DNA from 2 places in the Reinekea thalattae genome. Region 2 is predicted to be linked to the other one. Evidence: predicted binding sites of a transcription regulator. Region 2 holds the regulator's gene; the other holds the start of a gene.
What was found. Region 2 encodes PhoB, which activates phosphate uptake and scavenging genes when phosphate is short. Its sites were predicted from a motif close to TGTCATANNNNTGTCANA; they were not measured.
Positions count from the first base shown of each region.

Region 1: ppk1 (polyphosphate kinase 1) is a predicted target of PhoB. The motif match lies at 5,954-5,971, and genes of this name have one in related genera.

Region 1 covers NZ_VKAD01000001.1:1,917,724-1,929,513, forward strand. The annotation lists gene FME95_RS08750 (pseudouridine synthase) at 1-165, shown strand, start outside; gene FME95_RS08755 (DNA recombination protein RmuC) at 227-1,735, shown strand; gene FME95_RS08760 (DUF4404 family protein) at 1,741-2,058, opposite strand; gene FME95_RS08765 (ATP-dependent helicase) at 2,150-4,372, shown strand; gene serA (phosphoglycerate dehydrogenase) at 4,527-5,756, shown strand; gene ppk1 (polyphosphate kinase 1) at 6,025-8,112, shown strand; gene ppx (exopolyphosphatase) at 8,221-9,747, opposite strand; gene FME95_RS08785 (gamma carbonic anhydrase family protein) at 9,811-10,362, shown strand; gene dctP (TRAP transporter substrate-binding protein DctP) at 10,564-11,409, shown strand; gene FME95_RS08795 (PA3496 family putative envelope integrity protein) at 11,577-11,771, opposite strand.
Region 2 covers NZ_VKAD01000003.1:196,232-208,021, reverse strand. The annotation lists gene FME95_RS13310 (NAD(P)H-dependent oxidoreductase) at 1-625, shown strand, start outside; gene FME95_RS13305 (helix-turn-helix domain-containing protein) at 656-1,108, opposite strand; gene FME95_RS13300 (M17 family metallopeptidase) at 1,161-2,558, opposite strand; gene lpxL (LpxL/LpxP family Kdo(2)-lipid IV(A) lauroyl/palmitoleoyl acyltransferase) at 2,625-3,593, opposite strand; gene FME95_RS13290 (RidA family protein) at 3,761-4,144, opposite strand; gene FME95_RS13285 (adenylate kinase family protein) at 4,238-5,122, opposite strand; gene FME95_RS13280 (HU family DNA-binding protein) at 5,348-5,623, opposite strand; gene FME95_RS13275 (chorismate--pyruvate lyase family protein) at 5,854-6,423, shown strand; gene ubiA (4-hydroxybenzoate octaprenyltransferase) at 6,533-7,396, shown strand; gene phoB (phosphate regulon transcriptional regulator PhoB) at 7,483-8,190, shown strand; gene phoR (phosphate regulon sensor histidine kinase PhoR) at 8,187-9,506, shown strand; gene FME95_RS13255 (response regulator) at 9,646-10,596, opposite strand; gene FME95_RS13250 (S1/P1 nuclease) at 10,738-11,628, opposite strand; gene FME95_RS13245 (DUF3392 family protein) at 11,553-11,790, opposite strand, start outside.

The DNA.
Region 1 (11,790 bases), on a different contig from region 2:
CCAATCTTGGGCGATGATCGCTATGCCGGCACACAGGCCTCGCGGCTTTTTTTGCATGCTTGGCAATTAGAATTTGAATGCTTTGGCCAACACTTTCATTTCCAACAAGACCCGATTAACAACGCACAGGATCAATGGCCCTTTGCGCTGCCAAATATGGTATAACCTTCGGCAGATACAACGATTACGCCTTTTATAGAAGGCACTTTTATTAGAGGCACTTTTCATGCTTTGGCTTTCAACTCATTTTATTCCCTTAGCAATCGGCCTATTGGTTGCGATCCCGCCCAGCGCAGCCTTGAGCTTTTTCTTTATTCGCCGCTATGAGCAAAATGCGCAGGCATTGGCGCAGCAGCTCGAACTGAACCAACAACGGCTAAGTTACGAAACAGAAAAGTCATCCGGCTACCTTTCGGAACTGAATCAGTTAAAGCAAGATCAACAGCAGTTAGCCAACCAGTTGTCACAAGAAAAATCCGACAAGGCTGCGTTAACAGCCCAGCTGCAACAATTACCAGTCGTGACGCAGCAATTAAAAGATAAAGAACAGGGTTACTTAGAGTTACAAGAGCGCTATCAGCAGCAAGAAACTCGTATGGCAGAGCTAGAAACCCAAATGAAAGCTCAAACCGAGTACCATGCCGAACAGGTGAAATTACTCAACGAAAATAAAGAGCAGCTAAAACAAGAGTTCTCTCATTTGGCCAACGAGATTTTTGAACAATCGAATAAAAAGTTTCAGCAGCAGTCGTCACAATCGATGTCTGCTTTACTTGATCCGTTCCAAAAAAATATTGATCAATTCCGCCAACGCGTCGACGCCATTCACAGTAAAGAAATGGAAGGTCGAGGCCAGTTAGTCGCTCAGCTAAACATGCTTAAAGACATGAACAACCAGCTGAATCAGCAAGCCACCGACTTAACCAAAGCGCTCAAGGGCGACAAAAAATTACAGGGCAATTGGGGCGAGCTACAAATTGAACGCATCCTTGAATCCTCTGGTCTGCAAAAGGGTCGCGAATACGAACGCGAAGCTAACTTTAAAGACGATGACGGAAAGAATCTGCGTCCCGACTTTATTATTCGCTTGCCGGAAGGTAAGCATATTGTCATCGACAGCAAAGTCAGCCTTGTTGCCTATCAAGAATCATTAGCTACCGACGATGACGTACTGCGACAAAAGTTTTTACTCGATCACGTTGCCGCAACACGCAACCACATTCGCTCACTCAGCGACAAAAATTACCCTAACTTGAATGGCATGAATGCGCCTGACTTTGTATTGATGTTCATGCCGATAGAAAGCGCCTTTATTGCCGCATTCGAAACCGATCAACAGCTGTTTAACGAAGCCTTTGAGCGCCACATTGTTGTAGTCACGCCAACCACTCTATTAGCAACACTGAAAACAGTGGCCAACCTTTGGGTTTTAGAACGACAAAATGAAAACGCCAAAGAACTGTTTAAATTGGCGGGTAAAATCTACGATAAGCTGGCTGTTTTTGGCCAACGAATGGATAAGCTCGGCAGCCAGTTAAAAACTGCCGACAACACCTGGCAAGATGCGATGGGCAGCTTACGCGATGGCCGCGGCTCAATGGCCAGTTATGTGCAACGGCTGCAAACCTTAGGTGCAGCCACCAGCAAACAATTACCGGCCTCTATGAGCGCAGAAAGCCTCGATCTTGACGACCCAGAAACCGAAGACAACATCGAAGACAGCAACAAAGAGTAGGCGGCCTATATTCCCATAGCGCTGAGGCTGTCTAATAACTGGCGAGTAATGGCTGCGCTCTTAGGGTGTTCCAGTTCAATCTCTTCAACCAGTAATTCCAGCAGCTCGCGCAAGCTTGGCTCTTTTGGGTCTGGCTGATCAAGAGTATGAACATGGAACGCCAATTGATCGAGTAACGCCTGTTGTTGTGGACTGGTTTCAGCTTCCGGCAAATGGTCTCGTAAGTGCTGAAATAGACTTTTTATTTTTTCTTTTGGCATCTGCGCCACCCCTTTTTTAATATCGATTTTTTTATTTTGATTCAGGTTTTTACATTGTTTCATTATAGTCCTAGTTGTTTTGGCGACGACGACTATTTTCAACGCTTTACCTAATTCAATGTTTTACCTAACTTAGTGTGTGACCCGATACTTTATGCAATATACCGATCAACAACAGGCGATCATCCAACACCCGGGTGGTCATGCTCGAATTATTGCGGTCGCAGGCTCAGGCAAAACCCAAACATTAACGGGCTACTTACAACGGCGGCTCATTGAGGGTGCCGACGCCCGACGAATTCTAGTACTGATGTACAACAAATCTGCCCAGCTCGATTTTGAACGACGACTCAAAACACAGCTGGCTGGCAATATCGCCATTCCAGAAATTCGCACCTTTCATTCACTCGGCTTCCGTCTCTGCCAAAGCCTTGTTCAACGCGGCCAAATGAACCCGTTCAACAAAGATATTTTGCAAGACAGCGACGTCGAACCGATTGTTTGGCGACTGCTCCGGCAACTGGCCGACAGCGACATTGCCGACGATATATTAACCCGCAAAAAGAAATGGCTAGAGCCAGCAATGGCTTACTTTGAACTTGTTAAAAGCACACTCGACAGCCCTGAGCATGTGTTTGAAACCACCGGCTTGCCAGCCAGTTGCAAACTTTTCATTCAAGCCTTTTATGAATTTGAAGACTGGCGCAGCCAACAGCAAAAAATGACCTTTGCCGATCTGCTTTACGAACCTGCACTGCGCTTTAAAAACGAGCCTGCCATTGCGGCACAATTTGCTGGCCACATGCAGCAATACATTGTCGATGAATACCAAGATATTAATCCGGTGCAATCCTTTTTACTGCAAACACTGCATGGCGGTGTTGGCGACATTATGGCGGTTGGCGATCCGGATCAAACCATTTACGAATTTCGCGGTTCACAACCGACGCTGCTCACCGAACAATTCAGTCAGCAGTATCCAGCAGTGACCGATTATCACCTAAGCCATACTTTCCGTTTCGGCGACTCACTGAGTTTGTTGGCCAATCAAGTCATTGCTGGTAACTATCAGAATAGCCAACAACGCGCGCCCTGTATTTCGCATGCAACGGCCTCAAATACCGAGGTACAACGCCTTGCCTGTGAAGACAGTGCAAAAGCTGCACTCGAAGCCATTCAGCGCTGGCAACAACGACCGCTCAAGCAGATTGCAGTCATCAATCGGCTCTGGGCTAACAGCGCTCGTTTAGAATTGCTATTGCTGTCTCATAACATTGCTTACCGTATGGACAATCAGCAGACCGTACTTGAGCGCTATGAGCTGCGGCCCTTTAGAGTTCTGCTGCAACTGGCAGCAGGACAAGCCGAACATTGGAATAACAAGCAACGCAAACAGGCTTGGCAAGCACTGCTATCACAACCCTATTTAAAGATTAAAAAAACCATCGTCGACGAGCTGATCAACCAGCTTGCGCATCATCACCAGCATTGGGGCCAGGCATTGCGCAATGCCACGCCGAACCGATTGTCGAAATATCAATCCGAGCAATTGTTTGAACGGGCTCGCTGGATCGAAAAGGCCGAACGCGGCCAAGGTGAGGCGAGTGCCGTTTTGTACGGCTGGCTTCAGGCGACTGACTATCTGAATGCCATTCGTGACAATGCCTTTTCTAGTGCTCAGGTTGATGATCAGGTCGCCACGGTAAGGGCCTTTGTCGACTTTGTGCGCCAATCGCGCTGGGCCTTGGCTCAAGGTGCCGACGCGTTGAGAGAACTCAGCGAACGTAAAACCGATGCCCACACCGATGCGGTATTGATCACGTCGATTCATAAATCAAAAGGTCGCCAATGGCCTTGCGTCATCATTCCTGAATTGAATAATCAGTTTTACCCTTATCAGCCAGAAGGCGAATTGATGATCAGCACCAGCCTAGCCAGTGAACGGCGCTTGCTCTATGTCGCGCTGACTCGGGCACAACAGCAGCTGTTGTTGCTAACTGCCAGCCAACAAAGTTCGGCCCAACCATCACTACTGATGCCAGACGCCTACGTTGATGGCTTAGCCGACTTTGCTCAGCAGTGCTTAAAGCCAACCAGCAAGATTGAACTGCCCGGCCAAATGCAGCGAGCCTGCGTAGAGCAATACGCCAAAAGCAAAGGGCTAACAGAGCTGCATTGGCGCAATGATGAGCAAACATCGCAACCCGGTACTGGGGAGTTTAAGCTAAATCAGGTGGTCAGCCACCCAACTCTCGGTGTCGGCCAAATTATTGCCGAAAGCGACACCCGACTCAGCATTCAGTTTTTACAGCAGGGAGAACGGGAATTCGACAAGGCCATTGTCTTGCCACTGCTGCAGCGCATCAACCCAAGCTAAACCTCACTTAGTCGCAAGCCTATTAGGCTTAACAGAAGCCTGCTAAACATTGCGCTTGCTCAATTTAAATGAGAACGTTGCGAAAATGGCTACAGTCTGTTTTTTAGCCTGTGTTATTATCCGCGCCGCCAAGTCACATCCGTAGAGCTCCCAAATGACCCAAACTTCATTAGAAAAAAACAAAATTCGAATTCTTCTTTTAGAAGGTGTTCACCAAAGCGCGCTGGATACATTGCAAAAAGCCGGTTACACCAATATCGATTACGTCAAAGGCTCACTACCTGAGTCCGAATTACTCGAAAGAATTGCTGAGGCCCACTTCGTTGGTATTCGTTCACGTACCCAGCTAACCGAGAAAGTCTTCGCGGCTGCCGAAAAACTGGTTGCCGTTGGCTGTTTCTGCATTGGTACCAATCAGGTCGACTTACAGGCGGCTGCCGTGCGCGGCATCCCAGTCTTTAACGCGCCTTATTCCAACACTCGCTCGGTTGCCGAATTGGTCATCGCCGAAGCCATCTTGCTATTACGCGGTATTCCAGAAAAGAACGCTGCTAGCCACCGCGGCGAATGGATTAAATCAGCCAACAACAGCTATGAAATCCGCGGCAAAAAGCTCGGTATCGTTGGTTACGGCAGCATTGGTACCCAGTTAGGCATTCTGGCTGAAAGCCTCGGCATGGAAGTTTTATTTTACGATACGGTCACCAAACTGCCGATTGGTAATGCCCGACAAATGGCCACATTGGATGACCTGTTAGCATCCGCTGATGTAGTTTCGCTGCACGTACCTGAAACAGAATCCACGCAATGGATGATGGGCGAAGCACAATTTAACAAAATGAAGCAGGGCAGTGTTTTTATTAATGCTGCTCGTGGCACCGTCGTAGTGATCGAGGATTTAGCCGAAGCACTGCGTAGCAAAAAGATACTGGGCGCGGCGATTGATGTCTTTCCAGTTGAGCCACGTACAAACGACGACGAATTTGTTTCGCCGTTACGTGAGTTCGACAACGTACTGTTAACGCCTCATATTGGCGGCTCAACTCAAGAAGCTCAGTACAACATTGGTATCGAAGTAGCCGAAAAACTGGCGGCCTATTCAGACATCGGCACCACCCTGTCTGCGGTTAACTTCCCAGAAGTGGCACTACCAGCACACCCAAATGCGCACCGTATTTTGCACATTCACGAAAATATTCCCGGCGTACTCTCTGAAATTAACCAGGTGTTTTCTGATAACCACATCAACATCATTGGTCAGTTCCTACAGACAACCGCAGATATCGGTTATGTGGTTGTCGATGTCGCCGAAGATGCTTCAGAAAAAGCACTTGAGGCAGTACTCGAAGTGAAAGGAACGCTGCGCGCTCGCATCCTGTTTTAACAAAACAGACGTACCAAGGGTTTCTACCCAATCTAAAAAAGCCTGAGGCAAACGCCTCGGGCTTTTTTATTGCCCGAGCAATTAAATTTTCTGCGCCGTCGAAAACCTCAGTTGCTATCAACCGACGTTGATATAAGATAAAGCGAATAAGCATTATCGAAATAGCGGCAAACTCTGTTATTGGCCATCGCCAGCTTTGTCATAAAGCTGTCGCTACAATCCAGTATGATGACCAACGACATCGTTCAAATAATTTATGGTGAGCCTTATGACCAGTGAGTCAATCGACACAGCAATTGAAGAAATCGGCCCAGAGCATTTTTTAAATCGAGAACTGTCACTGCTCGAATTCCATCAACGGGTAATGTTGCAAGCAGAAGACTCGTCTATCCCATTGCTAGAACGGCTGCGATTTTTGTGTATCTCCAGTACCAACCTAGATGAATTTTTCGAGGTTCGAGTTGGCGGCCTTAAAGAGTTGCACGAAGCCGGTTCTGCGATTGCTGGACCAGACGGCCACTTGCCGGGTTCACAACTGACCACCATTGCAGAACGCGCCCATTGGTTAGTCGACAAACAATACGCCATCCTGAATGATTTAATTTTGCCAAAGCTGGCAGAAGAAAACATAGAGATTGTGAAACGAGAATTTTGGACCAAAGACGAAATTCACTGGATGAAAGACTACTTTCATCAAGAGGTGTTGCCACTGCTCAGTCCTGTCGGTCTGGATTCGGCGCACCCGTTCCCGCGTATTTTGAACAAGTCGCTTAACTTCTTTGTTCTGCTGGCAGGCAAAGATGCCTTTGGCCGCAACAGCGGACAAGCCATTGTTCAATGCCCACGCTCCTTACCTAACCTTGTGCGCCTTGAACTGCCGGACCATGACAACCCGAACCGTTTTGTCTTTATGTCATCGATCATCCACTACTTTATGGATGAAATTTTTTACGGCATGACCGTTAAAGGCAGTTACCAATTCAGAGTGACGCGAAACTCAGATCTTTTCGTTGATGAAGAAGAGACGGACGATCTTCGTCGCGCGATCGAAGGCGAACTTATTTATCGTCAATACGGCGATGAAGTACGCCTCGAAGTTGCCGAAAACAGCCCAGAAGAAATGGTTAATTTCTTAATGGGTAAATTCGAAATCAGCGAACCGGATGTTTATAGCGTTAACGGTCCAGTGAACCTGAATCGACTTGTCGATTTAATCGACTTGGTCAACCGCCCTGACTTAACCTTTCCTCCATTTGAGCCGAGCATGCCTCGAGCATTAAGGCGCAAAAAAAATAGCTTTGATGCCATCGCTCGCAGCGACATCCTACTGCATCATCCGTTTGACTCTTTCACTCCGGTAGTCGAGCTGATTCGCCAAGCCGCGAAAGATCCGAACGTCGTCACGATTAAGCAAACACTATATAGAACCGGTGTGAAATCAGTCATTGTCGACGCCTTAGTCTCTGCCGCCAAAGCCGGGAAAGAAGTCACTGTCGTGATTGAATTGCTGGCGCGGTTCGACGAAGAAGCCAACGTCGCGCTGGCCATGCGTTTACAGGAATACGGCATTCATGTGGTGTACGGTGTTTTCGGCTATAAGACGCACGCTAAAATGCTCATGATTGCGCGTAAAGAAGGCGATAAGTTACGCCACTATGTGCATTTAGGCACCGGCAACTACCACCCGAAAACCGCCAATATTTATACCGACTACGGCTTAATGACCTGTAATAAACAGATTGGTGATGACATCAATCGAATTTTTTTACAGCTCACCAGCTTAGGTCGAGTGTCGAAACTGGATAAAGTACTGCAGGCTCCTTTTACATTGCATAAAGCCATGATGCGATTTATCGACCGTGAAATCGAAAACGCCAAAGAGGGAAAACCGGCCAGTATTATTGCCAAGATGAATTCGCTGTCTGAAGAGGCGTTGGTCAGAAAGCTTTACGAGGCCAGCCAAGCGGGGGTTCAAATCGATCTGATCGTGCGTGGTATTTGCCAGGTCCGACCCGGCATTCCAGATGTTTCAGACAACATCCGAGTTCGCTCGATTGTCGGTCGATTTTTGGAACATACTCGAATCTTTCGTTTTGAAAATAACGGTGATGCCGAGTTCGTTGCTGCCAGCGCCGACTGGATGACTCGAAACATGTTCCATCGTGTAGAAACGGGTTTCCCAATCTTAAATAAAAAAATTAAAGATAAAATCAATCAGGATTTACAGCTCTACTTGGCCGACAATACTCAGGCTTGGCAGCTGAATAGCGACGGCAGCTATACTCGAATTAAACCAAAAGAAGGCGAGGATGCGATATCAGCGCAACAAACGCTAATGCAACAAGACGGGCTGTAAAAGCTCAATGAGCTCTCATCGTTAACACGAAAAATCCGCAACGCTAAAACCAAAAAGGAGCGACATCGCTCCTTTTTTTATTGCTAAATACTGAGCCCAAAATCAGCGTCAATCAGCCAATTCTGGGCGCACCAAATGCAAACTAATCGGGCTCTTCTTGAGGTATTTTACTTCAGCTTCCAGATCAGAAATTGCCAGCGTTTGCTCTTGCCACCACGCCTCGGCGGCGCAAAATTGAATGGTCTGAGCATTAAAACTCAACGACCAACTGATGTCCTGAATATCATTGCGAGCACGCGTCAAAATAACCGCCAAACGTAATATCAATAACACCAATAAAAACTGCTCTGAATAATCAGCCTGCAAACTTTCTATGTCATCCCAATCGAGCTTTTTGCGATGGTAATGCACCAGCTTAGCAAGCACTCGCTGCTCATCGTGACCAAAGCCCGGCAAGTGACAGTTTTCAACAATGTAACCACTGTGCTTATGGTAGCTGTCATGATTAATGTCTAATCCAACTTCGTGCAGCATGCAGGCCCAAGTCAAATTTTTAGACCAACTTTCATCGCTTGAATTGGCTGGCTCAACCTGACGCCATAATTCAAGCGCGACCTTTTCGGTGCGTTGCGCATGGATAGCATCGGCATGAAATCGCAACGCCAAATCCGTTACCGAACGCTCTTTCATATCGGCGATACTGTCATGGCCTAATAAATCAAACAGCAAGCCTTCACGCAATGCCCAAGGCGAGGCCTCAAGAGTTTCGATGTTCAGAGCGTTCATGGTGGCGCTTAATACAACCAGGCCACCGATAAAAATAGGCAACCTGTCGTCACTAACACCGGCGATATTGAGTTGTTCAATACCACCGGCTTCGATACATAAATCCAATAGTTGCGCGACGCCTGCACGAGTAATGGCTGGATGGCCATTTAATTGTTCTAACGCACTGGAAATAGACTTTATCGAACCAGAACAACCAATGGCACGCTGCCAAGCAGTTGAACGAAAGCGGGTTTGAAAGGGCTCTAATTTATGTCGGCAATAAAGCAGGGCATTGGCAATACGCGAGCGATCAATTTTATTGTCATCAAAAAATCGCCGAGTAACAGAAACGCAACCCATGCCAAGCGACTCAAGCGATACTGGCGTGTAGTCTTCACCAATAATAATTTCCGTGCTGCCACCGCCGATATCAATCACCAAACGCTTTTGCTGGTCATCTTCTAAGCCAAAGGCGACACCGTGATAAACCAGCCGTGCTTCTTCTACTCCAGAAATGACATGGATTTTATAGCCCAGTGCCTGTTCTGCTTTGTGTAAAAAGGGTTGGGAATTCTTGGCTTGGCGCAAGGTACGAGTACCAACAGCACGCACTCGGCTAGCTGGCATGTTCTGTAGTCGCTGCTGAAAGCGCTGTAGACAGTCGAGTGCTCTTTTTTGAGAGAGTTCATCCAGCTCGCCCTGATCGTCTAGACCGTAACCTAGCCGAACCGTCTCTTTCATCCGATCAATAATCGTCAGTTGACCATTGGACACCTTCGCGATAATCATATGGAAGGAATTGGAACCCAAGTCAATGGCGGCGATTTCTTCAGTACGATTTCGCCAAAAGTTAGATAGTTTAAGCATACTGCGACTCTACCGAGGTTAGACTGGCTAGTTTAGCGCGAGAGTCGTACTAAGAAAAAGGATATCGACGTGGCAATCTACGAATTTAATGGTCAACAGCCTCTTTTTGCCGAGCGAGTCTTGGTCACAAGAGAAAGCTGTATTATTGGTGACGTCAATATTGGTGCCGACAGCTCGGTTTGGCCGGGCGCCGTGATTCGCGGCGATATGCACAGCATCCGTATTGGCGAGCGCACCTCGGTGCAAGATGGCAGTGTCTTGCACATCACTCACGCATCAGACTACAACCCTGAAGGCTTTGCTCTGACCATTGGTGATGATGTCACTATTGGCCATAAAGCCTGCTTGCACGGTTGCAGCATAGGCAACCAGGTATTGGTCGGCATTGGCACCATTGTTTTAGATGGAGCTGTCGTTGAAGACCAAGTTATCATCGCCGCCGGCGCACTGGTGCCACCCGGTAAACGGCTAGAGTCTGGCTTTATGTATAAAGGCAGCCCCGCTACAAAAGCGCGACCGCTGAGCGATAAAGAAAAGCAATTTTTTAAGTACTCTGCGGCCAATTACGTTAAGCTGAAAGATCAGTTCTTACAGCAAGGGTTAGGTGAAAACTAAGCTCAGGTACAGCCAAGGCGAACTTATACCGCATTATCGCCTCTTACTCAGAGACCGCAGACACAAAGCAGTCATATAAACTCAGTATGCTGATCGGCCGGATGCTTTAATTAGGCATTCGCCTGCTCATTTAGCGAGAATTAGAGGTTTGCAATGCGATTAGCTGTACTATTTTTATCTTTCCTTCTGGCTGCCCTCTCTATGGCAGAAACAGAAATTAAAATTTCTACCCTGTATCCACCGGGCTCTGACGCTGTGCGATCTCTAACGGAACTGTCTAATAGCCTAAAAGAAAAAACCGCTGGCGAAGTCGTACTTAAGGTTTATCCAGGTGGCGTCATGGGTGATGATAAAACCGTGATGCGCAAAATTCGTGTTGGTCAATTACAGGGTGCATTAGTCAGCTCTGGTACGCTCGACCTGCTTGACGCCGATCTCAACGGCCTAAGCAAACCCTTCTCCTACGACAACCTAGAACAGGTCTATCAACAACGCCTCAGTTACGACTCTGTGGTCAGCGATAAACTCAAATCATTGAAGTGGTACGGGTTTGGCCCACTAGATGGTGGCTTTTCCTATCTGATGTCAAAAAATCAGATCAATAATATGGAAGATATTCGTCAGTCCAAACTCTGGCTGCCTAACTCCGATCAAATTCAACAAATCAGCAGTGAACTCGATATCGACTATTTAGTGATGAACATTGGTGATGTATTAACAGGCTTGGACACTGGTGCCATCGATACACTGATATCGCCTCCATCGGCGGCTCTGGCGCTAAACTGGCATAGCCGCTTCCAATACTTAAACGATACGCCGGTGCTGTACACTTGGGGCATCTTAATTGTTCCCGAACGTGCGCTTGCGCGTTTAGATGTTACCACTCGAAACATTGTTACCAGCGAATTAGAGCAATGGTCAAAAAACCTTGATGCCCGCTCACGAGTTGCCAACCAACAGGCACTCAAAGCCATTCAGCAACTTTTGTCGCCAATCAACTTTGATCAAAACGACCTAGACCGCATTCGACTTAGCCAAACAGAGTAATCTCTAACAATACGGCTAAAAGGGTTAGCAAAAAGTGGTGAAATAGCCTCGACTGATGAAAAGCCGAGGCGAGTTGATGGTAAAAATCTTCATCTTTTTTGCACATAACGATTCGTTAAGCACAAAAAAAGGGCACGCTGAGGTGCCCTTTTTTATGAAATTAAATGTTATTGGTAAACTTCTAGCTCTAAGTCTTGGTACTCGTCCCTTAACCTTTGTTGCTCTAAGTGATCTTCAATAGCACGGCGCGCGGCCAGTTTTCGATGATTTTCTTGCCTTTTGCTCTGACTACCATCGCTTGGCTTATGCAGGCCTCCTTCTTCAATGTTCGACAGTTCAAGTTTATATAGGTTAGTAGACATATCATTAGCTCCTTTGAGG
Region 2 (11,790 bases):
TGATAAACTCAACTGGCGTTATGCCACCAAAAAAATGGATCCAAGCAAGGCTGTACCAGAAGACAAGCTACAGCGCATTTTGGAAGCGATCCGTCTAACTGCAACATCAAGCGGTTTGCAACCTTACGAAGTGATTGTGGTCAGCAACCCTGAATTGCGTCAGCAAATTCAGCCAAACGCTTGGGATCAAGCTCAAATTACCGAAGGCTCTCATCTGCTCGTGTTCGCGGCTTGGGATAACTACACCGAAGATCGCATTAACGAGATGTTCGACCTAGTCAACGACGAACGCGGCTTTAAGAACGAAGGTTGGGAAAATTATCGCCAAATGCTGCTCAGCAACTACCCACAACGCAGTGCTGAAGAAAACTATCAACACGCGGCACGCCAAGCCTATATTGGTCTGGGCACTGCACTGATCGCTGCGGCAGAAGAACAGGTCGACTGCACGCCGATGGAAGGCTTTGTACCCGAGAAAGTCGATGAGATTTTAGGCTTAAAAGAACGCGGCTTGCGTTCGGTGATCTTATTGCCTTTGGGCTACCGCGCTGAGGAAGGTGACTGGTTAAAAGATCTGAAAAAAGTTCGCCGTGCGACAGAAGACTTTATTACCGAAATGAAGTAACAACTCGATATCTGCCTACAGCAGGCAGGCTTATTCAATCGCTGCCTGCTGCACTCGCTTAACAACAAAATCATAAGCACTGACCAGATCACACTCGGTAATATCGCAGCATTGCGCATTAATATGCTGGTAAGTCAGCACGGCGACAAGGTCGCGCTGAGACTGAGAAATCCCACCCTGTTGATTACTGTATAACTGACTTAGCTGTTCAATTAATTGCAGCAAAGCAACCGCATCGGTTAATTTTGGCTGTGCTGGGCTGCCTTGGCCAAAGGCCAGCCAATCGACATTTACCGCTGTCTTTTGTGCGATTTTAGCCGCGCGCGATAAGGTCGGTTCGGAGCCATTGAGGTATTTACGGATGAGGCTTTCGTTTAAGCCAACCTTTCTGGCAAAGGCTGAGACACTGGCATTGCCGATTAACACCTTTAAGCGATCGGCAAAGCAGCGAAGCGGTTGCTCGCTGTACTGCACTCTAGTCATAAAGCTATGACCTCCGTTTCGTCAGCTCACTGCCTCGCTAAGAGAGTCTTTGCTAGGCTAATGAACGAATTAACTGCTGCGTTAAACGTACACCAAAACCTGTAACATCGGTAGGAATATGCGCAAGCCCGCCCTTATGTTTTGCCGCCGACAGGTCAATATGAAGCCAATTAACACCCGGCTCAACAAAACGACTGAGAAAACGTGCCGCATCGATATGGTCTGAAGATTTTCCGGGGTTGCATTGCTGAATATCTGCAACGCTACTTTTGATGTGCTCGTCATAATCGACATCTAACGGAAACGGCCAAACCCGCTCACCACTGATTTTTCCGGCCTCAATAATAGGCAACAGCCAATCGTCTTGATTGGTAAAGACGCCAGAATAGCGTGTCGATAAAGCCGCGACGCAAGCACCGGTTAGGGTGGCGTAATCAATCACCAAGCTCGGCGCTTGACGTGAGGCCAGCGTTAGCGTGTCGGCAAGAATCATACGACCTTCGGCGTCGGTATCGACCACCTCAATCGTTGTACCATTCAGTGCTTTCACCCACTCGTTGGCGTGATAAGCATTCGGCCCAATATGGTTGTCTGTAATCGCCAACCAACCGGTTATATTAATCGGCTGCTTCAGCATGGAAGCGGTTAACAAACTCGCAAGCACCGCAGCACTGCCGCCCATATCGCCATTCATACCAAACATTGAGCCGGCTGTTTTTAAGTTATAACCGCCGGTGTCGATCGTCACGCCCTTACCCACCAGCGCAATGTGCTCTTCGGATTCCGGATTACCGCGATACTCAAGCTTCACGATTGCGGCATCTTTATGGTTTGAACCTCGGGCAACACTGATAAAAGCGCCTGCACCAATCAACGCTAGCTCATCGTAATCATAAACCTTGCATTGCCAGCCTTCTGTTTCGGCAAGCTCAAGCGCTAAGCTTTGATACTGTTTTGGATTCAACTCATTTGCCGGTAGCACAGTTAAAAATCGAGCTAAGGCATTGCCTTTGGCCTCGGCCAAGCGTTGTTCTAGCTGAGCGTCACTGATCGGGCCCAGTAGCGTAATTTTTAAATCTCGATTATTGCTTTCTTGGCTGCTAAAGGTCGGCAACTTAAAGTGCGCTGCCAACAAGGCCGAAAGCAACGCATCCAGTAGCGTTTCGTTATCTGCCAGCAGCACCACATGCTGATCATGAGCACGCACGGCACCGCTGCACAATGAACGCGCTAAGGTCAGATATTCAAATGTTTTTAATCTGCTCGATGCACGGCGGTAGCTCCATAGCGCACCATTTGGCAACAGGGTTTGTAAACTACGCTCGCCCTTGAGATTCTGATTAATGAAGGGTTCTACGGATTGCTCACGCCATTCTATAACGCTGTCATATTGCTCTGGCAATTGGCTAACAACGCTAACCTCAAACTGGGGGTAATCAAACTGTCTCATCTTTTATCCTGTTACTGATGACTGATACGCAGCCAAATACATAGCGCCGAACATTTGCTTGATCGATTAATCGTAGAGTGACGCCTCACCCTCAGGCCGAGTTTTAAAGCGCTTATGAAACCATAAGTATTGCTCTGGGTGTTCTGATATACGCGTTTCTAACCACTGATTAATACAGATAGCATCGGCTCGCTCATCACCGCTCGGAATATTTAACGGCGCTTCAAAGCGAATAACAATTTTTCGGCCACCCTCGGTACGATAGGCGCTCATGGGGACTACAGCAGCATCACCTGCTTCGGCCAAGACGCTAGTCTTGGTTATGGTTGCCGCCTGAACACCAAAAAAAGGCACAAAAATAGAAGGTCGACGGCCATAATCTTGGTCTGGCGCGTACCATAACAAACCGCCCTGCTTTAGATTTTTAATCATGCCGCGAATGTCTTTACGCGCTACCAAGCTGGCGGCATAACGTTCACGTGCACGCGTCATAAAATAATTAAACAGCGGGTTGTTATCTTTGCGATACACCGCTTGCACCGAGATATCACTCTGGCCAAGTAAGGCTGCGGCTATATCTAAGGGTGCAAAATGGCCACTCACCAAAATAGCACCGCGGCCTTGGCTACGCAGCGCATCAATGTATTCTCGGCCTTGTATCTCCAGATGCATAGAACGCACCGGCCGACACCAAGCATGGGCAGTTTCGATAAAGGTCATTGCGTAGGAATGATAGGTCGCCTTTAACAGCTGCGCTCGCTGCTGTGCGGTTTTTTCTGGAAAGCACAGTTCGAGGTTTCTTTGCACCACTCGCAAGCGGCGCTTATCTATCTTTTTAAGTATGGCAGCAAGGCCAACACTCAAGCCAGAACGCAAACCTATGGGTAGCCACGCAATGCTATAGAGACCTGCGATGCTGATCCAAGTCTTCCAATAACGGGGGGCTAAAAAATCGCGAAATCGATACACATCCGTGACGTGAGAATCTTTTTGAGTATCGCCAGATGATCGATGTTTTTTATTGGCTCGAGCCATCGAATGAATAACCTACGTTGAATAATAAAGCTGTTTGAAAGCAACGCTGATGCGCGTCTTTTTCAGTCCAATCGTTTTGCCAATAGGCTACCGACAAAACGATAAAAGCTGCCCCAAACGATAACATTCGCTCACGGCAGCGGCGTCGATCTACTTAACGCAGGCGATTAGGCCAATGACATAACGCCATCCATTTCCACCAGCGAGCCTTTTGGCAATTGAGCAACACCAATAGCGGCACGCGCAGGATAAGGCTGTTCAAAGTATTCAGCCATAACTTCATTGACCACAGTGAAATGCGATAAGTCGGTTAAAAAGATATTCAGCTTAACGATGTCTTGCAAAGAGCCTCCGGCCGCTTCACAAACAGCCGTTAGGTTTTTAAACACCTGGTTAACCTGATCGCGAAAATTTTCACCAATAAGTTCCATAGTGCTCGGTAGCAATGGAATTTGGCCAGACAAATAAACGGTGTCACCGACCTTTACAGCCTGTGAATAGGTTCCAATTGCCGCTGGGGCGTTATCGGTAGAAATAATGTTTTTATTCATAGCAAAACTCCGTAAAACCGTTACTGAACTCTGTCGAGAGATCAAAATTTATAACAATAAATTAAATAAATTGAGCGCCTGAAGAGTGCTCGGTTAATTTGAAAGTAAATCCTTCAACACCACGCGTGGTACACCTAAAGCCCGCATAACACTGGTCACTACCGCTTTAATTGATGCTTCTAAATTAAACACCGGGCCTTCGGCTGTTTGATCATAAACTGGCTGATGGGCATCGATCAGTGAGACTCGATCTGAGCCAAGTCGAGTTTTCATATAGTCGACGCTGGGCTGAACATTTTCAATATAGAATTGAAAACGCTTATGCAACGATTCTTCATCGTCATCGGCGCGGCCACGAGCTTGCGCTCGGCTCATCATCTCTTGTCGGCTGATGCTCAAATGCATCACGGCTAATACTGGAATATCCATCGACTCTAAAAAGCCCAACAGGTGTTCCGCTGCTCGCACCGTTCGCGGGTAACCATCTAAAATAAAGGTTTCTTCGCGCGTGGCACGGGCTTGCTCAATGTGTGCCGCAACGAAATTTTCGGTCCAACGGTTCGGCACCAGTAAGCCATTCATGGTACAGAACTCAAGCCATTCAAGTTGCGAGGTGTGCTCAGCCATGCCTGTTTTTTGGAAATACTTTTCTAGGTTTTCGGTGTACGAACGTACTTTATTAGTTAGTGCTTCGGTGGTGTCGATGCAATCAAAGATATTAGTTTCAGCGCTTAGATCGTATTTCGACGCCAACAGCGCAGCAAATTCTGGATCATCCTTTGCGCCACGAAAGGTGCTACGTAAAATTTCACCCATCGACAGATGAGCTTCTGGGCGGATGGATAATGTTCGACAAAGTGCATTAGCAACCTCGCCCTTACCACAACTAGATGGCCCCGTGAGGATAATGACCCCAGGATCTCTTACGCGCACCTTTTCAACATGCACTAAAGATTTTATCTGTTGCTGAACATCCATGAAGTCCTCTCTTAGCTACGATTATGATAAATGACAATAGTAAAAACTGGCGGCAATAATAACGGCTCGACAGCAAAAACATAAGCAGCAGAACGAATCTATGCCGATCAAATACAGAGTTGATCAATAATCGATCAGAACGCCTACTGTTAGCTCGCGCATAAAAAAGCCCGCAACAAATGTAACGGGCTTTTTCAATACGATCATTCAATGTAAAACGCTCAATTACGAATTACAGGCTTCTTTTAGCGCTTTACCAGGCTTAAAGGCAACCGTATTACTGGCTGGAATTTCAATTGCTGCGCCTGTTTGAGGGTTTTTACCCATACGCTTAGCGCGTGAACGTGTTTCAAATGTCCCAAAACCAATCAGAGAAACGGATTCACCTTTCGATACTGTAAGGGTTATTTGATCTAGAAGTTCGTTTAATACTTCGTTAGCTTTGTCTTTAGTTAGATCTGCTCGCTCTGCTAGAGCCGCCGCTAAATCAGGTTTTCGCATGATATACTCCCTTTAAAATTTCGCTTTATAATGTCGTTTTTCTTATAGCTCGATATCTGTAACGCGGTTATTAGCACCGATAAAAACTCAAGTTCAGCTAGGTTACCCAGTCCTAGAGGCTTTTGCCAAGCCTATTTTCCCTCAATCGGTATTATTAAAGACTAGAGAACATTTACAGTCGATCAACCACTACTTAATAATAGTGTCGATTTTTTACGAGGCCATTCTTGATGCCGCTCAGCAAAGACCCTAACAACTGGCTTGATCACTACCAAGACTCCCTGTGGGGCTCGTGTACAGCCATTAAAAAAGACTCATCACTTAGTGCCATGACACTGCAATGGCTTTGTAATACCGAGTCGCTGACGCTGCGATTAAAAGACCGCTGCCAACAATTTTCAGTCAACATCATCCATGAGCGCCTGGCTGAAATTGATCCGCATGAACAACTCAGCCTTGATGTTGCACAGATCTATCCCAATTACTGGGTGCGTGAAGTTTATTTATTGGGTGACGGCCAACCTTGGGTATTTGCACGTAGCGTTATGCCGCTGATCGACAACAGTCCGTTAAGCGAACTGCAAAAACTGAACAATCGCCCCTTGGGTGAACTGCTGTTTGCAAACCCTAGATTAAAAATAGCAGACAGAAGCGCAGCAAAATTGCCGGTCAGTGCTTTAATTAACCCTACAGGTTCAACATCAGCGGATGAGCTTTGGGGGCGACGAACCAAATACTGCCTAGACGACTACCCTGTGGTGGTGACAGAAGTATTTTTACACGACGCGCCCGCCTATTAACTTGTCAACCAGTGAATGATTAGTCAACGAATGGGCGACCAATGATTCACAATAAGCCGCTGCGATACGACCAGACATACATTCTCGATACGGAGTCAGTACCGATTCTATGAATAAAGAATCCTTAAAACACTACATCCATCTCACTCGTTTGAATCGCCCAATTGGCATTTATCTATTGCTCTGGCCGACATTAAGTGCGCTATGGATCGCAGCCGAAGGCTTCCCTGACCCTAAAGTCTTTATCATCTTTATTTTGGGTGTCATCTTTATGCGTTCAGCGGGCTGCATTATTAACGACTACGCTGACCGAAAAATCGACGGCCATGTTAAGCGCACTAAAAACAGACCGATTCCGTTAGGCTTGGTAACCGAAAGAGAAGCATTGTTCTTATTTTTTGGCCTTATTTTAATGTCGTTTTTATTGGTGCTACTAACCAACTGGCGAACGGTACAGCTGTCGCTGGTCGCCGTGTTATTAGCCGCCTGCTATCCATTCATGAAACGCTACACCTATTTGCCGCAAGTTGTTCTCGGCGCGGCTTTCGCTTGGGCGATTCCCATGTCGTATAGCGCTCTTGATGTGCCACTGTCTAACAGCACCTGGTTATTGTTTTTAGCCACCGTACTCTGGACCGTTGCCTACGACACCCTTTACGCGATGGTTGATCGTGACGACGATTTGCAGCTAGGCGTACGTTCAACGGCCATTTTATTTGGTCAATACGATCGACTAATCGTCGGTCTCATCCAGCTATTAGCACTAACCAGCTGGGCGCTATTAGGCCTACAAGCCGAACTCGGGCTATTTTGGTGGATCGGCGTCTCGCTGACAGCCTTACTGTTTGGCTACCAGCAATGGTTGATTCGGCACCGTGATCGTGACGCCTGCTTTAAAGCATTTTTAAATAACCACTGGATCGGTTTATTGCTGTTTACAACTCTCATTCTCCACTACGCTACTACTTTCTGACAGTTGTATGACAGTTGTAGTATTTTTGTCATATATGTCGCGTTAAATAGTGCGATTATTTTCGCTATTTTGTGGAGGACACAGAGATGTCAACGCGGAGCATTTTAATTGTCGATGACGAAGCGGCAATCCGAGAAGTGATTGCAGCGGCTTTAGAGATGGCTGGCTATCACACTATTGAAGCGGCTAACGGGCAAGATGCCCACGGTCTTGTTGTTGACCAAAAACCGGATCTTATTCTGCTAGATTGGATGATGCCGCATGTCAGTGGTGTTGAACTGGCGCGTCGCTTAAAACGGGACCCTCTAACCGCTGAGATTCCAATCATCATGCTCACCGCCAAAGGTGAAGAGGATCATAAAATTGCAGGCTTAGAGGCCGGTGCTGATGATTACATTACCAAGCCTTTCTCACCGAGAGAGTTAGTAGCACGCCTAAAGGCCGTCTTACGGCGCTCTACGCCCGCGGGGATTGATGCCCCGATCGATGTTAACGGTTTACGTTTGGACCCTAACTCACACCGAGTCACCGCTCATAGTGCTGAACTTTCCATGGGCCCAACCGAGTTTAGACTGTTACAATTCTTTATGAGCCACCCTGAGCGCGCCTATACGCGCAGCCAATTGCTAGACCAGGTTTGGGGTGGAAATGTTTATGTCGACGAGCGCACGGTGGATGTTCATATACGAAGACTCCGTAAAGCACTGGGCGACGAATTTAAACCTTTAATTCAAACGGTGCGCGGAACAGGATATCGATTCTCGACCAAGCTAACCGAAATGGATAGTCAATGATTCGCGATATACGGCCAAACTATTACCAAAAACTGATCGTTTCTTTTATCTTAATTTTAACGGTCGGTTACTTGTTTGGCGCGCCCTGGTTATGGGCAACCATGGCTGTAACGGGCTACCTCTTCTGGATTCTCTACCAACAGCACCGCTTGGTCTCTTGGCTGGTTTCTGGTTCTCGTAAAACCCCGCCGGACTCGAGTGGTCTTTGGGGTCTTATTTTTGATCACCTCTATCGCGTACAGCGAGATCACCGTGATCAAATTCGTGAATATCGAGGTGTACTAAAGCGTATTCGCAGTTCCACTGAAGCGCTTAGCGACGGCATTATCATTCTCGACGCCAATGGCGGCATCCAATGGTGGAACAGCGCGGCAAGAGACTTACTGAACTTACGGAAAAACGATCATGGCCAATTGCTGACCAACCTGATTCGTGATCCTAGCTTTATCAAATATTACAATCGGCACGCCACTCTCGACCCGATCACCTTAGAAAACCCGGCTCAGCAACAGGGTTTTATTCAGATCTCATTGACGGTCTACGGTGAAGGTGAGCGTTTACTGTTCTTGCGCGACGTAACACGACTGACTCAACTAGAACAGATGCGTCAGGACTTTGTTGCCAATGCCTCGCACGAGTTAAAAACACCTATTACCGTGCTCAAAGGCCATTTAGAAAACATCCTTAGTTTTTCTGAAAATTTAGCGCCGCCAATCGAAAAGGCGTTAAATACCATGAACAACCAAACCTTGCGTATGGCTAATCTGGTCAATGACCTGTTGCTGCTCACTCGGCTGGACAGCGAACATAATCAAACTGATCACGCCATCAATTTACCCAGCTTTATTGAGCAGGCCGCCGCCGATGCTAGCGAGCTTTCAGCCAGTCAAAACCATAACATTGTTATCGACTGCCAAAGCGATTACTGGTTGCGCGGCAGTCGTAGTGAAGTCCGCTCCGCACTGAATAACCTAGTATTTAACGCCGTTAACTATAGCCCTGCAGGAACGACAGTCACCATCAGCTGGCACAAAACCAAACGCGGTGCCGTGTTAAGCGTCACGGATGAAGGTGAAGGCATTGAACAGCATCATATCCCACGCTTAACCGAACGCTTTTATCGCGTCGATCCTGGCCGCTCGAGCGAACAGGGTGGCACCGGCTTAGGGCTGGCGATTACTAAGCACGCCTTGGCACGCCACGAAGCTCGCCTAGATATTCGCAGTGAAAAAGGCAAAGGATCGACCTTTAGCTGCATGTTCCCTGAATCTCGCTTACTAAGCCCAGAACAGGTAGAAACGGAATATTCCAACTAGCAGTTCTAGCCTAGAGCCTAGCAAACTACCCAAATTAAGCAGTACGGCGGTTTACAGTCGAACAAGAAATAAAAAGAAAAGACAGCCAAAGGGCAGAGAGAAAAAGCCACCAGAAATGATGGCTCGCAGAGCAATGCGCCTATCGGCGCACCTCTGCAACAAAGTAAGTAAGCGCTTCCATCTTATCATTATCGTCATCAACAACATGGATCATCACGTCAGCCTGATGGCAATCAAGCGCCTTCGATGTGAGTCCAACTGATGTTACAAAGGCATTGATACGCGCAATGTCGCGACCTTTAGGCTGAATATCAATAACCACCTGCTCAAGCACCCTCGGTGGTGCCGAACCAGAAAAATCAATCTGTACTGAGGCACCTGTTAGGTTGATATCTCTAAGTATCGCATTCCAACTATTATCCGGAGTACGAATATCAACGTTACCAAGATTTTTCTTACCGCCTTTGGCTGCTGCGCCCCTCGCTGGTGTTTTATCAACGAGCGAATTACTCATAGAGCCGGCAGCTAATAGACCGGCTGATGATTGAGCTGCACTGGTTTTTGCAGGCTGTTTTGCCGCCGGTGCAGCGCCACCTCCTGTTAATAGAGATGCAGAATCATTACTACCGACTCCTGGCGAAGCTGGCGCAAAAGGGTTTTTCTCTTGCGTGCCCGCAACAATGGCGCGAATCAGCTCTTTATGAGTCACCAGTAAGAGTTTGAAAACCTTTTTCAGTAACTGATCTGGGCTAAATGGCTTGCCAATGTATTCTGAAACACCTGCCTGTACTGCGGTAACAACATGCTCTTTTTCACCACGACTGGTCACCATCATAAAAGGCTTTTTAGTGATGCCATTTTCGACTTCATAGCCGCGATACCATTGCAGCAACTCTAAGCCTGACATCTCTGGCATTTCCCAATCACAAAGGATCAGGTCGTACTGATTTTTGGTTAAAAGGGTTTGGCCCTTTTTGCCATTGGCGGCTTCATCAATCTGGCAGTTTTGAAACTGACTTTTCAGCGCTCTTTTCACCAAGTCGCGTATAAAGGAAGCGTCATCTACGATCAGAAAATTGAGCTTCTGCATGTATCCCTCGAAAATGAATAAAATTAACGACGACTAGGACGCGCAAGCTAAGCTTTTCCAGCTTAGCCAGTTATAAACTAATCGATCATAAGAATTATAAGCTTAGCAAGCGTTTAGCAAATAGGTAGGAAATTATCTGACTTATTCACTATCTTCCTGCGTCATTAACTCTGTCGGCTCAGGATGCATTTTATTGAGTAAAAAAGCCGTTCTATAGGCCGCCTTCATCAATTGCAGTTCCAATATTTTCTGGCCTTCGTTCATTAACTCGGCGGAATAACGGCCTTCGGCAGCCAACGGATAAGCTTGCTCAACGGCTATACGGTTGGTTTCGTAAGCCCAATCTTGAGGCCTGTCGGATTCGACCCAGCTATCTAAATCTTCCATGGCGCGCATTTCGCGATACAGTTCTTGAGCAAAACCGAACCAGTGCGCATCTAACCGTCGATACAGGTCATAGTTCCAAATAAACGACAGGTTAATAGGCTGTAACGATTCACCATCCAAAAAGATCTTTTGGCCACCTTCGTCACGAATAAGCCCGCTATTCATTGGAATGTGCAGCTCTAAGGTGTAATGCATTAAATATTGCAGCGCTTCGCGTTTTTCCCGAACCGAGTACGAACTGATCTGCAAGACTTGCTCTGACTCTAAAATGGCACCAACCGAACAGACCGCATTAGGACAATGCTTAGCAGGGTCGAAACCCTCGTCATCAACATCGAATAGGGTGAACTGCAAAGCTCGAAGGTGTGGCTTAGATGGTCGCGTCATTTCAGCTTCTACCGAAGCCGCATTACGCACCAGACTGCGCTGCCAATTATCACCAAGCAGGCGCTGCATTTCTGCCTGAGCACCGCTGTTCAGGTAAGGAATCATCAGCTGTGCCACCATCTGGTGGCCACTTTGTTCAAACGCAAACAGTGCTGGAGCTAAGCTCAGCCCAAGGGCTGCGATTACTCTTTGCGACTGTGCTTTTCGGCCAGATAGCCAATGAAAGCAAAGCTGACGACGATCAGTACACCAAGCCACATGTGACCGGAGAACAGAAACAGTTCTTCGACTATAGGTAAGCAATAAACAGCGATAGCGCCGTATCCAAACGTACATAAAGCGACAAAGACCAAGGTTCGTATAACAAAATGAGCATTTCCTACTAAAGCCCAAATGGCTTTATTCAAATGCCCGCCGTAG